DNA from 3 places in the Romboutsia lituseburensis genome. Region 3 is predicted to be linked to each of the others. Evidence: riboswitches for the same ligand, from Rfam matches in the RefSeq annotation. Region 3 holds a riboswitch; each other region holds the start of a gene.
What was found. Region 3 has a riboswitch for thiamine pyrophosphate ahead of thiS (sulfur carrier protein ThiS). Riboswitches for the same ligand answer to the same signal wherever they lie in the genome.

Region 1 (5,380 bases), 2.1 Mb from region 3:
TACGGGGTTCATTCCTTCTGGTGCAAATTGACCAAAGAAAAATACTCCAGATAAGAAGTGTGACGTTGTATTTAATAATATTGCAACTAAACTACCAAATATAATTTTTTTCTTATCATCTTTTCCAAACATATCACTAAGACCTAGTGCCATATCAGGAATAGCATAATCTAAGATAACTTGAGCAGGGTGCATTATGTATCCGCCTATTAATAAGCTTATAGTTCCTGTTATAAGACCGGCTGTAAGTCCTGCCTCTCTTGAATATAAAACTGATACCAATAACAATGGTAACATTGAGAACATGTTAATTCCTCCACCTTGAGGATATCTTACAAATGGAATTAATGATAATATATAACTCATTGCACTAAACATTGCTATTACAACCATTTCTTTTGTTTTAAATTTATACTTTCTTATTTTTAAAACATATAAAACTAATGGAACTACACAAACTACAAGTAATATACTATTAAACATAAGCTAGCTCACTCCCTTCATATGCCATATGCCAAAAGTCCATTTCATATATACTAGCTTTTCTAAATATACTTATAAGATTTCTTTCTTCTTCCTCACTTAGGTCTTTACATATTTCATTAGTAAAATCTATCCAATCATTTGTAAACTTAGTATATCCTTCACTACTATAAGTTTCTATCCAACTTTTATAAAAACTATCTTCTATACAATCTTTATAGTTTTCTTTTAATTTAAGTCCTATATAGTTATAACTCCATGTGCAAGGAAGTATTACAGATATTATTTCCTTAGCCCCACCTGCTAATGATACATTTTTCATATAGCTTGTATAACTTTCATTGTTTTTGTGATACTCATATTTTTCTATTTCATCCATATTTTCTCCAAAACCTTTTAAGTATGAAATATGATTTGCTGTTTCATCATTTAAGATCCCATCAGCACCTTCATAAAACATATTCATTTCTCTTATAGTGTTGCTTTTCACAACTCCCATACAATACACTTTTGTATATTCTTTTAAATATAAATAATCTTGTATAAGGTATTTTCTAAATTTCTCTTTATCTAAAGTTCCTTCTCCTATTTCTTTTAAAAAAGGATGCTCTAAATAACTTTCCCAAATATCTTTACTTCCTTCAAATAAACGCTCAGTAAATAACATATCTATCTCTCCATTCTTTTTGTTTTATTAAGCTAATGCTAATTCTTCTATCTTTGCATATGTATTTAATTTATCAACATTTAATTTATATACTTCATCCATTAAATTCACTTTAAAGCTTCCTATAGCTGGATTTTGACTATCAGCTAATTCACCACATAAAGACATTGTTAAAACTCCCATAGTGGCACATTCTAATGTGTCTTCATCACACCCTAAGAAACTTGCAATTAAACTTGCACTCATACAACCAGTTCCAGTTATTCCTTTAAGTTTTTCAGTTCCATTATTTATTTTATAAACTTTATCTCCATCTGTTATAATATCTGTCTTTCCTGTTGCTGCTACTACACATTCTAACTTCTTAGCTACTTTTTTTATAATCTCTGTACAATCTGTTTCATCATCAAATGAATCCACACCTTTTCCCTTTACATCAAATCCACCTATAAATTTAATTTCTGCCACATTTCCTTTTACTACGTCAAACTTAACTTCATTTAAAAGTTTATTTGTAAGATTTGTTCTAGCTTCAGTTGCAAATACACCTACTGGATCTAATATAACAGGCTTTTTATATTTATTAGCAACTTTACCTGCTATTAGATATAAGTTTAATAACTCTGAATTCATAGTTCCTATGTTTATAACTACTGAATTTGCTGCTTTTACTATATCTTCTACTTCCTCATATGAAAAACTCATCAAAGGGCTTGCCCCTAATGCTAACGTTATATTAGCACAATCATTTATAGTTACATTATTTGTATAATGTAAAACTAATGGATTTACGTCTTTCACCTTTTCAATTAAATTAAACATCTTAAAGCCCCCCTAATTTAAGTTTTAGCATTTAATTTTCTTAAACGTAAAAAAAGCTATACCTGATTAGGTATAGCTTTATGTACAATAAATATCAAAATTAATGTTTAGATTTATAACTATCTAAAATAATATTTGTTGTGTCAAGTCTTATAAAGCTTCCCTACGCTGGCATTATCCAGATCAGGTATAAGGGTCGGTAATCCTCTCAGCCATATGGCTCCCCTAGCAATTTTTAAATTTTATTTACACTTTAAGTATAGTACTTTATTTTTATGTGTCAACTAATTTTTCCAATTTACAGCAAAAAATAAACAATCAATAGCTATTTATTCTTATTGTAAGAAATATATCTAAAAATTTAACTGTTGTATATATTTTATTGACATTACTAAATACCAATGATATTCTTCTACATAATAGATAGAATTTAAAGGTGGAGGATAGACTATGCGTCAATGTATGGATTCAGATAATTTACATAAAAGGATAAAAAAGATAATGGGACAATTAAATGCCATAGATAAAATGGTTGATAAAGATATACCTTGTGAAGATGTTTTAATTCAAATCAATGCAGTAAAAAAAGCAGTGCATAAAGTTGGACAGTTAGTATTAGAAGGTCATATAAACCATTGTGTAAAAGATGGTATTGAACATGGAGATACTGAAAAAACAATTAAAGACTTTGCAAAAGCCATTGAACATTTTTCAAGAATGGGATAAAAAAAGTAGTTTATATAAACTACTTTTTTTATGCCTAAGGATATTATGATACTTCATTTTCTGTGGATAATTCATGAAAGTAAGTTATATTAATAAATTGGTTTTGAGTATAAAAAACATTTTGAGCAAAGGACGAAGTCGTTAGCGACAGGAGCCAAGCGACTTTTTTATTGACTTTAAGATAATTCACTTCTAATACATACCTATAGGGGTATATGTATATTTTTTTTATTAATAATTTAAAATGAGGTGAAATATGAAAAAAATCAATGATTTTCTTAATTCCTTTCCAATGATTATTGTATCTGGAATATTTTTAGGAATTAGTTTATTAGAACACATGGAATTACTTGGGAATTTTAATTTTTAATTGATCCAGCATGGATATCTATATTAATATCTGGATTTCCACTTGCTTGGATAGCGATTGAAAGAGTTGTTAAAAGTTTTTATATTAGCTCTGCACTACTTATTACTATTGCTATGATAGCATGTATTTTTATAGGAGAGGTCTTTGCAGCAGGTGAAGTTGCATTTATTATGGCTATAGGTGGATGGCTTGAAGATAAAACAGTTGACCGTACTAAAAAAGGAATTACACAACTTTTAAAGCTGGTTCCTGCTAAAGGTAGAAAAATTATTTACCACTCAGATGGAACTTTAAAAGAAGAATTTATAGACCCAGAAAATATTCAAATTGATGATATTCTTAGAGTTTTACCAGGAGAGAATATCCCTGCCGATGGAATAATTGAATTTGGTCAAACATCTATCGATCAATCTGTTATGACTGGAGAATCATTGCCTGTTGATAAAATTAAGGGTGACAAGGTATATACAGGAACAATTAATTGTTTCGGTTCAATAGATATTAAGGTTACAAAGTCTTTTTCTGATTCATCATTGCAAAAAATGATATCACTAGTAAAACAAGCAGAGGATAATAAAGCACCGATGCAAAGAGTTGTAGATAAATGGTCGGCTTGGTTTGTACCAACAGCTTGTGCTATTGCTATTATTACATATTTTATAACAAAAGATATTACACGTGCAGTTACAGTACTTGTAGTATTTTGTCCATGTGCCTTAGCTCTTTCTACACCAACATCTATTGTAGCTGCAATTGGTCAAGCAACGAAATTTGGAGTTTTAATAAAATCTGGTGAAGCACTTGAAAGTATGGGACAAATTAATGTGGTCGCTTTTGATAAAACAGGTACATTAACTCATGGAAATTTAGTTGTTTCAGATATTATCCCTATTAATATCTCAGAAAATGAGTTATTAAAAAGTGTAGGTTCAGCTGAAACCCGTTCAGAGCACCCTATAGGAAAAGCAATAGTATCTTTTACAAAAACAAATAAAATTGATATTTGCGAACCAGAAGAGTTTTCTATGATTGTTGGAAAAGGCGTAGTTTCTAAAGTACAAAATAATAAAATATTATGCGGTAATGAAAAGTTGATGATTGAGGAAGGTATTAATATTCCTGAGGATATTAATAGTTTAATATTATCATTAAGAGAACAAGGAAAAGCTATTATTATTACAGCAAAACAAAATTGTATTATAGGAATTATTGCTCTTTCAGATACGATAAAAGAAAATGCAAATACTATGATAAATAAACTTTCACAAAGTGGAATTTCACAAACTGTACTACTAACTGGAGATAATAAAAAATCTGCTGAGTATATAGGTAATAAAGTTGGAATAAAAGAAATAAAATCATCATTACTTCCAGAAGATAAAGTATCAGCTATAATTAATATACAAAACAAAGGACAGCTAATATGCATGGTTGGGGATGGTGTCAATGATGCGCCTGCCTTAAAAACGGCTACAGTTGGAATCGCAATGGGAACTATGGGAAGTGATATTGCTATTGAAGCCGCTGATATTGCTATAATGGGAGATGATATTAGTAAAATAGAATATATCAAACGACTTTCTAACTCTACATTAAAAACAATTAAGTTTAATATTACTATAGCGATGCTAATTAATATTATTGCAATTATTTTATCAGTACTAGGATTGCTTAATCCTGTAACTGGAGCCCTTGTTCATAACTTAGGATCAGTATTAGTAGTATTAAATGCCGCATTATTGTATGATAGAAAAATTGCTTAATACTATCATTATCAATTATTAATATGATTAATTCTAATAGAAAAATTTATTAAAATTATTTCAAATAAATTAATTAAGAATATATGTATAATATCCTATGTATATTCTTTTTTGTATTCTATATTAGCCTAACTCTTTTATATGACTTTTTCTAATTTACAAAAAAATAAAAGACAATAGATTTAATAGTTATATCCATCAAATCTAGTGCCTTTTACCAAAGCTTATGCTTTTCCCTCTTTTCGACTTTTATTAAATAACATCTACTACTTAGCATTTAGTCACCTATTGGCTATTGACTTCATTTACTAACAGTCATGAGTTTAAAAAGAGGTAATTTTAATCTCAGTTAGGTTATTTAATATGATATCCTAAGACATCTCATCTATCTAGACACCCAATAGATACTAGTAAAAGATTTAGGTTATTGCCTAGCTTTTATCTAGTGTGTTTAGATACAAGGTAATCTACATCACCTTTGTAATAATATATTAACCAATTCTTTATTTTAAATTCATAATTAATTAAATTTTTTGTTTTGAGCAACGG
Region 2 (5,380 bases), 930 kb from region 3:
TGGAATCTTATACTCTCACTATCTTGATGTCTATCTTGCAATCTATTTTTATATCTTCTTAATTGCTTATTTAATTTATCATAAACTATGTCTATAGCTGCATATAAGTTTTCTTCTATATCTTCAGCTCTAACTATTGGTCCACTTATAGGGATTATTGTTACTTCTACTTTTTGTCTTGATTTTTTAGCACTAACTGTCACTTTCACTTCTGTTTCTGGATGAAGGTAGTAGTCTAATCTTCCGATTTTCTCTTCTATCGCACCTTTAATTCCATCTGTTAGTTCCATTTGTTTTCCAGATATTATTATATTCATAAGAACATCTCCCTTCAGTTATAGCAGTATAATTAGTTATACTTTAATAAAGTATTCTACTCTGACTTATATAATCCTTTATTTTTATTGTTAACTTTTCTAAATTAATATATTCAAATAAAATAAGATTAATTTTGGGATAATCTACAAATTATATATGTGGATTAATATTAACACTATAACTGTGGATAATGTGGATAATTTTGTTAATAACTCTACTTATTGTGCATTTCAAGCTATTTTTATAATATCGACTATCCACAAATGTCTACAATAGTTGTTATTTATTTGTGAATTAGTGTCGTTTTTTAATGATTTATACAATTTTAAACATAAAATTTTTTTTTTATAAATTTATACATTTTTTTAAAAAATTCTATATTATAATTGAGGATTTTCTCCATTCATTATTTTTTTCATAGTTCTCATTGAGCACATCTTTCCACACATAGTACAGCTTTCTTTTTCAGTTGGAACAGAACTTTCTCTATATAATTTTGGTTTTTCTGGTTCTAATGATAAATTTATCATGTCTTCAAAATTTATATCTGCTCTAGCTTTGCTCATCTTGTAATCCCATTCTCTAGCTTTTGATATTCCTTTAGCTATATCAGCTGCATGCGCTGCTATTTTGGCTGCAACTATTCCTTCTTTCATATCATCTAAATCAGGTAATCTCAAGTGCTCTGCTGGAGTTACATAACATAAAAAATCTGCTCCATGCGATGCTGCTATTGCACCCCCTATAGCTGATGTTATATGGTCATATCCTGGAGCTACATCTGTTACTATTGGACCTAATACATAAAATGGAGCTTGATGACAAAGTTTCTTTTGAAGTACAATATTAGATTCAATTTCATTTATTGCCATATGTCCTGGCCCTTCTATTATAACTTGCACGTTTCTATCCCATGCTCTTTTCGTAAGCTCTCCTAAGGTTATAAGTTCTTTTATTTGACTTGCATCTGTAGAATCATTTATAGATCCCGGTCTTAAAGCATCTCCTAAAGATATAGTTATATCATATTTTTCACATATATCTAAAAGTCTATCATAATATTCATAGAAAGGATTTTCAGCATTATTAAACTCCATCCAAGCATATAAAAGTGATCCACCTCTTGAAACAATATGAGTTAATCTATTATTTCTTTTTAAGGTTTCTATCGCCTCTTTATTAAGGCCTGCATGAACAGTTATAAAATCTACGCCATCTTCTCCATGTTTTTCAACTACTTTAAAGAATTCATCAACTGTTATATCTTTTAGTTCTTTATCATAAAATCCTATAGCATCATACATTGGTACTGTTCCTATCATTGCTGTTGACATATTAATTATATTTTTTCTTAAACCTTCTGTTTTTCCATAGTTAGATAAGTCCATTATTGATTCAGCTTTCATATCTATAGCAACCCTAACTTTTTCTAATTCTTTTTCGCAACTATAACAATCCTTAGATATGCCTAAATTTACATTTATTTTAGTTTTAAGACCCTGTCCTACACCTTCTGCACTCAATGTTTTATGATTTTTATTAGCCGGAATTACTACTTTTCCACTTTTAACTAGATCAATTAATTCTTCAATTGATTTATTCTCCTTCTTAGCTACAACTATCATTTCATTAGTTACTATTCCTTTTTTAGCAGCATCCATTTGTGTTGTATAATTCATCTTTAATCCCCCTAATTCTTTAGCTATACCCTTGATTAAAGGCTTTCATATACTAAAAAAGCTATATCCCCAAATAGGAACATAGCTTAGTTTTTCTTATAAAAAATAAACAGTATATAAACAGGCTTTCCTACGCTGGTATTATCCAGATCAGGTACAAGGGTTGACTTTCATCTCTCAGCCTTTTGGCACCCCTAGCTAATATTTTATTTTACAATTACATTCTATACTTGTTTGCTCTATATCGCAATAAAATAATATTTTAAACATAAAAAAAAGCACCTATAAAGGTACTTTAGGATATTTAGCTGACCTGGTTTTTGACCCCACACTCGCCTACTGGAGGGTTCGCTTGGGTTCGCCGCACTACTAACTCTCTCGATTTTATACCGGTAGGTCTTACTTCTAAGCCGCACCATGATCATTAACCCAATTTTTAGTGTTAACTTACGTGGATCCCTTTGCCTGCGACTGGCTTGGACTTGCAACCACAGACCTAAATATCACTTTTTCTATTTTAATATTTTATGAGATATATGTCAATAGGAATTTATTCCTAACAACTAAACGTGTTAACTCCTGTTAAAAAAGTTGATACTGTTATTAAATTTACACCTTCTAATTTTAGTATCCTTGAGATCTCATTTACAGTTGCACCTGTTGTAAATATATCATCTACAAGTATTATATTTTGTTCTTCTAGATAAATCTTGTTCTTCTTTAATATAAATGCATCTCTTAACTCATCTTTTCTTTCTTTTTTTCTTAATTTATAAAGTCTTTTAGTGTTCCCTTTCCTTACTATACAATCAAGTACTGGTATATTAAATTCTTTACTTAAATACTTGGCTATCTTATACGCTTGATTAAATCCCCTTTTTTTCAATCTTGATTTATGTAAAGGCACAAATAGTATATAGTCAAAGTTTATTTCCTCTAATATTATTTTTTCCTTCATTATTGATGCTATGTATCTACTCATATAGGTTTTATTGCTATATTTAAATCCAAAAATCATTTTTTTGCTAAAATCATTATATTCTATACATGATATAGCTTTATCAAAATGAAATTCTTTACCACTACAGTAGCTACATTCATCTATATCATGTTCTTCTAAAGAGCAATTAATTATTGGCTTTCCACACTTAATACATCCATCTAGTATAAAATGAAGTTCATCAAAGCAATCCTTACACATGGAGTATGTGTTATTCTTATTTATTGGTTTGTTGCAAATTATGCAACTTATATTATTTGGGTATATAAGGTCGAGAAATATATCAGTCATACATTCATTTATGTCATTTAATTTTTTCAAATGACTATTCATTCTTACTTAACTAACACCCCTTCTTCTTTAAATTTATTGAGTTTATATGATAAATTCGAATATCTATCATTAGTTCTATTGTTTTTTATCATATACTCCAAGTATTTAACATCTCCCACTATTACTACAAGTTTTTTTGCTCTTGTAACAGCAGTATATAATAAATTTCTACTTAATAGCATAGGAGGAGCCCATGTCATAGGTATTACTACTACTGGAAATTCACTACCTTGACTTTTATGAATTGTTGTACAGAAGCTATGATCCAGTTCATCTAGTTCATCATATTTGTACTCTACTATTTTTACTTGATCAAATATTACATATACAATTCTTTTTTCTTTATCTATATGGTACACATATCCAATATCTCCATTATATATACCTTCCCCAGTTTCACTTCTATCTTCATTTTCCCATTTTTTAGTGTAGTTATTTTTAATTTGCATTACTTTATCCCCTACCCTAAAAAGTCTTTTCTGGAAATTCTCTTCAACCTTATATTTTTCAGGTTTATTAAGGTGTTTTTGAAGTTCTATATTAAGGTTAGTAACACCTAAATCCCCTTTCCTCATCGATGCTAATACTTGTATATCCTTTAACTTATCTAATTTATAAAAGTTAGGTAGCCTTTCACTAACTACACTTATAATTTCTTTTAAAATTTCTTCATTTGTATTTCTTTTTATGAAGAAAAAATCTTTATCTTTTGCGTTTAAAGATAATGGCTCTCCATTATTTATTTTATGCGCATTCACTACTATCATACTTTCTTGAGCTTGTCTAAATATTTCATTTAATCTAACAACATTTATTACGCATGATTCTATCATATCACTAAGTACATTTCCTGCTCCTACCGACGGTAGCTGGTCACTATCTCCAACTAATATAACTCGAGTTCCTGGCTTTATTGCTCTTAGCAAGCTATACATAAGTAATATATCTACCATGGAAACCTCATCTATAATTATTACATCTGCCTTTATAGGTTCCTCTTCATTTTTCATAAATTCTAATTGGTCACTATCTGTTGCAAATCCCATTTCAAGAAGCCTATGAATAGTTTTAGCTTCTTTGCTAGATGTTTCACTCATCCTTTTAGCAGCTCTTCCTGTAGGTGCTGCTAATACTACTTCTTGGCTATTATTTTCAAATATTTTAATTATTGTATTTATAGTGGTTGTCTTTCCTGTTCCTGGTCCTCCAGTTATTATAACTACACCACTTTCTATAGCTTCTTTTACTGCAAGCACTTGATTTGTTGCTAGCTTAATATTTTCCTGTTTTTCTACTACTCTAATTTCTTTATCTATATCTATATATAAATCTTTAAATTCAGCTTGAGATAATTTTATTATTTGCTTACAAACTCCATTTTCTGATACATAGTATGGTATCAAATATACCAACTTCATTCCGTTCATTTTTTCTATATGTACCTTTTGATCATATGCTAATTCCATTATACACTCTTCTATTATAGGAGGTTTTACTTCTAGAAGCTTTTTTGCTTCTTGTATTAGAATATCTTCTGGTAGGTAAGTATGTCCACTACTTAAAGATTGGTTTAAAGTATATAATATACCTTGTGATACTCTGTCCTTAGAGTCTTTCTCTATACCTATTTTACTAGCTATATTATCTGCTATTTTAAATCCTATTCCTCTTATATCTTCAGCTAATTGATAAGGATTTTTATTTATATTTTCTAGAGCTTTATTTTTATATTTTTTATATATTTTCATACAGTAGTTTGGTGTAATTCCATATGGAGATAACTCAATAATTATATTTCTAAGTTCTCGATTTTCTTCATAACTTTTAACTATCTGATCTATCTTTTTACTTCCTATTCCCTCTACTTCTTTTAGACGCTCTGGCATATTTTGAATAACATCTAAAGTATTAACTCCAAATTTGTCTATTATCCTTTTAGCCATTTTCTCGCCTATACCATGTATCATACCTGATGATAAATATACATATATACCTTCTAGTGAGTTTGGAGTAACAGGCATAAACTTATTAACTTCAAATTGAGTTCCAT
Region 3 (5,380 bases):
AGTTTATCTGATATACCATCAGAATATATAGAAAAATACAATATATCAATAGTTCCATTAAGTGTAATATTTGATGGAAAAGAATATATCGATGGAGTAGATATAAATAAAGATGAATTTTATAAAATGCTTAGAGATAATACTAAGCTTCCTAAGACGTCACAGGTAACATATATAAAGTTTAAAGAAGAATTTGAAAGGCATATAGAACAAGGCTATGAAGTTTTATATATAGGAGGATCATCTAATGCTTCAGGAACATATCAAAGTGCAGTAATGGCCCAAAATGATATTGAAGGCGGTGTAGTAACATTTGATACATTATCTTTATCATTAGGATGTGGGTGTATGGTAGTATCAGCAGCAAAATTAGCACAAGAAGGAAAGTCCATAGACGAAATAGTAAAGCATTTAGAAGATATCAAAAAAAAATCATCTGTTTTATTTACAGTTGAAACGCTAGAATATCTTCAAAAAGGCGGCAGAATATCTCTAGCAAAAGCTACTATAGGAAATATGTTAAATATAAAGCCTATATTATGTATAGATGGCGGTTTAGTAAAACCTATATCTCAAGTTAGAGGAAAAAAACAAGTAATAGGTAAAATAATAGAAATCTTAAAAGAACAGCACGGTGAGGATTTTAGCAATAAGTGCGTCATAATTGGATGTGGAGATAACAAATTAGATTTAGACGTATTTAAGAAACGATTAATTGAAGAATTTGAGAATATAGATTGCTTAGAAGTAAATATGGGAAGTTGTATTTGTGCTCATTCAGGTCCAGGAGTATTAGGTATTGGATGCGTAGATAAGTAAATAAAAACTGCTTTATATGAGTTTCATATAAAGCAGTTTTTATTTTTATTTATTTATAAAATTAAACTTAATTTTAGAATTTAAAGTTAAATGTTTTTCATAAATAAATAAAAATTGTCCGTGTTATTAGAAAATTATAAATATTAGAACTTTGTATAAAAAAGTTAAAAAAATAAGTTGAGAAACATAAAATAAATATATACACAATATATAATAAAACATAAATAGGAAAAGGCTTTTTAAAAGAAGGTTGTAGTTTTATACATAAATATTTGGTGAAAAAATGTATAAAATATGTAAATTTCATATGTTATAATGAGTTTATCGTTAGGTGATAGGGGGGAGATTTTATGGATATTAATAGAGTTCTCAATTTTTCCTCTAATGCAGGAAGAGCAATGCTACAAAGCGGTGGAGAAACGTATAGAGTTGAAGAAACTATATCAAGCATATGTCAAGCATTTAATGTTGATGATGTAGATGTTTTTGCAACACCGACAGCAGTAATGGTTTCTGTATCTATTGAAGGGAAAATTCACTCTATAGTGAAAAGAATAAAATCAAGAGGGATAAATTTAAATAGGGTCCACAATATAAATTCTTTATCTAGAAAGATTAGTGTGGAAAAATTATCCATTGAGGAATGTGAGAGAGAATTAGAAATAATATGTATTGATGATAGCTACGATACAGAAAAAATATTAGTCGCATCAGGAATTGCTTCATCAGCTTTTACAATGTTATTTGGTGGAGAAATCAATTCTATTATAGTTTCTTTTTTAGTGGGAATCATAACCAAATTAATTTTTATGAGTTTAAGCAAGTCATCACTAAATGAATTTTTTATAAATAGCATATGTGGTGCAATTATAGCTATTTTTTCTATAATACTTTTAAAGATAGGGATAATCAGAGAGATTGATAAATTAATAGCTGGATGTATAATGTTGTTGGTACCAGGACTTGCACTAACTAATTCTATAAGAGATATAATAGAAGGTCAACTAATATCCGGTCTTACTAAAGCTGCAGAGGCATTTTTAGTGGCAGTATCTATTGCTGTTGGTACAGGAGCAGTAATACATTTATATTTAACAATGGGGGGGATTTAATATGATACTAGAAGCAATAGCATCAGCACTATCTGCAATAAGCTTTGGTATTATTTTTAATATAAAAGGAAGACGACTTTTAGCAGCTGGATTTGGAGGAGGATTAAGTTGGTTTGCTTATAAACTTTGTTTAGCCAATGAAGTTTCTCAGGTATCTTCATTTTTTATAGCTGCAATATGTTTTAGTATATATTGTGAAATTTGTGCTAGAGTGTATAAAACTCCAGCAACAACATTATCTGTATGCTGTTTAATACCTTTAGTTCCAGGTTATGGTGTATATAATACAATGTATGAATTTATAAAAGGAGATTATATAAAAGCTATAGATTATGGTATAAATACATTATCCTTAGCGGGTGCTTTAGCACTAGGCGTTATTTTTGTATCTACTTTATTTAGAAATTTTAATTTGCACAAGACACTAGATAATTTGTTAAAGTCTCCAAAAAGGATAAAAAACACAAAACAAACGTTAGAAGAAAGTTTTGAGTAAATTTAAAATCCCCATTATTAAAAATAATGGGGATTTGCTTAATTTTTAAATTAAGCTCTTAATATATATTTCAAACTTAAACTGTGTAGTAATTTTGCAGTGGTTTTATACAAAATCTTTTTAATTATATAATTTAAGTGATATAAAGTCAACTCAAATTGTATAATTAAAAATTTAACGATAAAAAAGATAAAATATTATATTACATTGTTGAGATGGTAAAAACACTATGCTATACTCAAAGTGTAAAAGTTAATAGAATATAAGCTAGGGGAGCTAGAATTGGCTAGCTGAGAGAAAAGCCTCAACTTAATACCCTACTAAACCTGATCAAGGTAATGCTTGCGAAGGGAAGCTTTTAAGTATACTAAAATTTTTGAGTATACATTTTTTATATTATGTAAATTAAGTGCTTTCCTAGAAATAGGATAAGCACTTTTTTATTGAAACAATAATACAATTTTTATTTAGAAGGGGGTAATATGAAAGTAAATGGGAAAAATCTATCACTTGGAGATAATAAAAATATTTTAAGTCTTTTAGAGTATTTCAATTTAAATGAAGAACAAGTGGTAGTTGAGGTGAATTTTGAAATAATAGAGTCTGAGAAATATAAAAATTATATTTTAACAGAGGAAGATATTATAGAAGTAATAAGCTTTGTAGGGGGGGGTTAAAATTAAAATTTTTTTAAATGAAATTCATACAGAAATAGATGAGAAATTAACTTTATATGAAGTTAGGGATAAGTACAAAAAAGAAAGCGACATTGTAATATTAAATGGCTACCCTGTTGAAAAAAATTATAAGTTACAAGAAAGTGATAAAGTTAGTTTAATTAAAAGGGGTGAAAATTTAAATTTAGATAAAATAGAAAAACTTTTAGCTGCAAGGCATACTCCCAATATACATGAGAAGCTAAAAAAAGGAAGTGTTGCTATATTAGGATTAGGCGGATTAGGATCAAACATAGCAATTTCTTTAGCGAGGATTGGAGTAGGGGAGCTAATTATAGCCGATTATGATATTGTTGAGCCATCTAATTTAAATAGGCAACAGTATTTTATAGATGATATAGGCAGTTATAAAACAAGTGCCATTAAAAATAATTTAAATAATATAAATCCTTTTATAAATATAAAAAAAATTAATGAAAAAATTACTAAAGAAAATATGAATTTATTTAAAGATGCAGACATTATTGTAGAAGCTTTTGATAATCCAAAATCAAAAGCTGAAATAAGTAATTATATATTAACAAATATGAAAGAAAAATTTTTAATTGCATCATCTGGAATGGCAGGATATTATGATTCAAATATGATACAAACAAAAAAACTTAGAGAAAATTTTTACATATGTGGAGACTTAGTAAGTGAAGCAAAAATTGGAGATGGTCTAATGGCACCTAGAGTCGCTATATGTGCAAATCATATGGCAAACTTAGTGATTAAAATATTAGTTGATAAATATTAATTATAGCAAATTTAGGGGGATAATATGGATAGATTAGTTTTAGGAGATCATAAATTTAATAGTAGACTTCTTATAGGAACAGGAAAATATGGATCAAATGAAATATTACCTAAGGTAATAAATGAGAGTAATAGTGAAATAATAACAATGGCTCTTAGAAGAGTTGATCTAGATAATAAAGAAGAAAATATATTAACACATATACCAAAAGAGATGACAATACTACCGAATACATCAGGAGCAACAAATCATCAAGAAGCTGTTAGGATTGCAAGAATTGCACGTAAAATGGGATGTGGAAATTTTGTAAAGATAGAAATTATTTCAGATACAAAATATTTATTACCAGATAATGATGAGACAATCAAAGCAACTGAAATTCTGGCTAAAGAAGGTTTTGTAGTCCTTCCGTATATGAGCCCAGATCTTTATGCTGGAAAAAGGCTTATAGATGCTGGAGCAGCAGCTGTAATGCCTTTAGGATCTCCTATAGGATCAAATAGAGGGATTAGGATGAAAGAAATGATAAAGATTATGATTGAAGAATTAGATATACCTATAATTGTAGATGCAGGTATTGGAAAGCCATCTCAAGCAATGGAAGCAATGGAGCTGGGAGCTGCAGCAGTATTAGTAAATACCGCAATTGCATCAAGCAATGATCCAGTAAAAATGGCAAAAGCATTTAGATTAGCAGTAGAAGGTGGAAGAGAAGCATATCTTGCTAAGTGTGGAATAGTATCTGATTATGCAAATGCATCATCACCTCTAACTGGTTTTTTATCACAGTTAAGCACAGTAAAGTAAATATAAACTTTTAGGGGAGTGGGGATCATGAGTTTTTATGATGTTTTAAATTCGTATAAAGATTTTGATATATATGGATATATGGATAATGTAACCGATGAAAATATATTGAATTCGTTGCAAAAAGATTATTTAGATGAATATGATTTGCTTAATTTACTTTCGAAAAAGGCAGTAAAGTATTTAGAATTAATGGCACAAAAATCTAATAAAATAACTAATCAATATTTTGGAAAAACAATATGTTTATACACGCCGATGTATATAGCAAATTATTGTATTAATAAATGTGTATATTGCGGATACAACTTAGACAGTGGTATAAAAAGAAAGAAATTAACAATAGAAGAAATAAAAAATGAGGGTGCGTTTATATCAAAGGAAGGTTTTAAACATCTATTAATACTTACAGGAGAAAGCAATATACATTCAGACGTAAAATATATAGGAGAAGCAGTGGAAACACTAAAATCTAAATTTTCATCTATAGGTATAGAAGTGTATCCTATGGATGAAAAAGAATATGAATATCTTGTATATAAAGGTGTTGATTCTCTAACTGTATATCAAGAAGTTTATGATGAAGATATATACAAAGAAGTACATATAAAAGGTCCAAAATCAAATTATAAATATAGATTAGATGCTCCTGAGAGAGGTGCAAAGGCAG

Region 1: linked by a shared signal. The riboswitch ahead of thiM (hydroxyethylthiazole kinase) and the one ahead of thiS (sulfur carrier protein ThiS) in region 3 are both predicted to bind thiamine pyrophosphate.
Region 2: linked by a shared signal. The riboswitch ahead of thiC (phosphomethylpyrimidine synthase ThiC) and the one ahead of thiS (sulfur carrier protein ThiS) in region 3 are both predicted to bind thiamine pyrophosphate.

The regions. Positions count from the first base shown of each region.
Region 1 covers NZ_JANQBQ010000001.1:3,424,507-3,429,886, reverse strand. Annotated here, with positions in the region: gene thiT (energy-coupled thiamine transporter ThiT) at 1-483, opposite strand, end outside; gene tenA (thiaminase II) at 476-1,150, opposite strand; gene thiM (hydroxyethylthiazole kinase) at 1,178-1,972, opposite strand; TPP riboswitch at 2,116-2,209, opposite strand; gene NWE74_RS16495 (metal-sensing transcriptional repressor) at 2,423-2,698, shown strand; gene NWE74_RS16490 (cation-translocating P-type ATPase) at 3,068-4,831, shown strand.
Region 2 covers NZ_JANQBQ010000001.1:2,249,314-2,254,693, forward strand. Annotated here, with positions in the region: gene hpf (ribosome hibernation-promoting factor, HPF/YfiA family) at 1-317, opposite strand, end outside; gene thiC (phosphomethylpyrimidine synthase ThiC) at 699-1,997, opposite strand; TPP riboswitch at 2,108-2,203, opposite strand; gene NWE74_RS10765 (ComF family protein) at 2,554-3,330, opposite strand; gene NWE74_RS10770 (ATP-dependent RecD-like DNA helicase) at 3,333-5,380, opposite strand, start outside.
Region 3 covers NZ_JANQBQ010000001.1:1,315,055-1,320,434, reverse strand. Annotated here, with positions in the region: gene NWE74_RS06455 (DegV family protein) at 1-819, shown strand, start outside; gene NWE74_RS06450 (threonine/serine ThrE exporter family protein) at 1,170-1,931, shown strand; gene NWE74_RS06445 (threonine/serine exporter family protein) at 1,933-2,427, shown strand; TPP riboswitch at 2,687-2,797, shown strand; gene thiS (sulfur carrier protein ThiS) at 2,910-3,104, shown strand; gene thiF (sulfur carrier protein ThiS adenylyltransferase ThiF) at 3,106-3,903, shown strand; gene NWE74_RS06430 (thiazole synthase) at 3,928-4,710, shown strand; gene thiH (2-iminoacetate synthase ThiH) at 4,738-5,380, shown strand, end outside.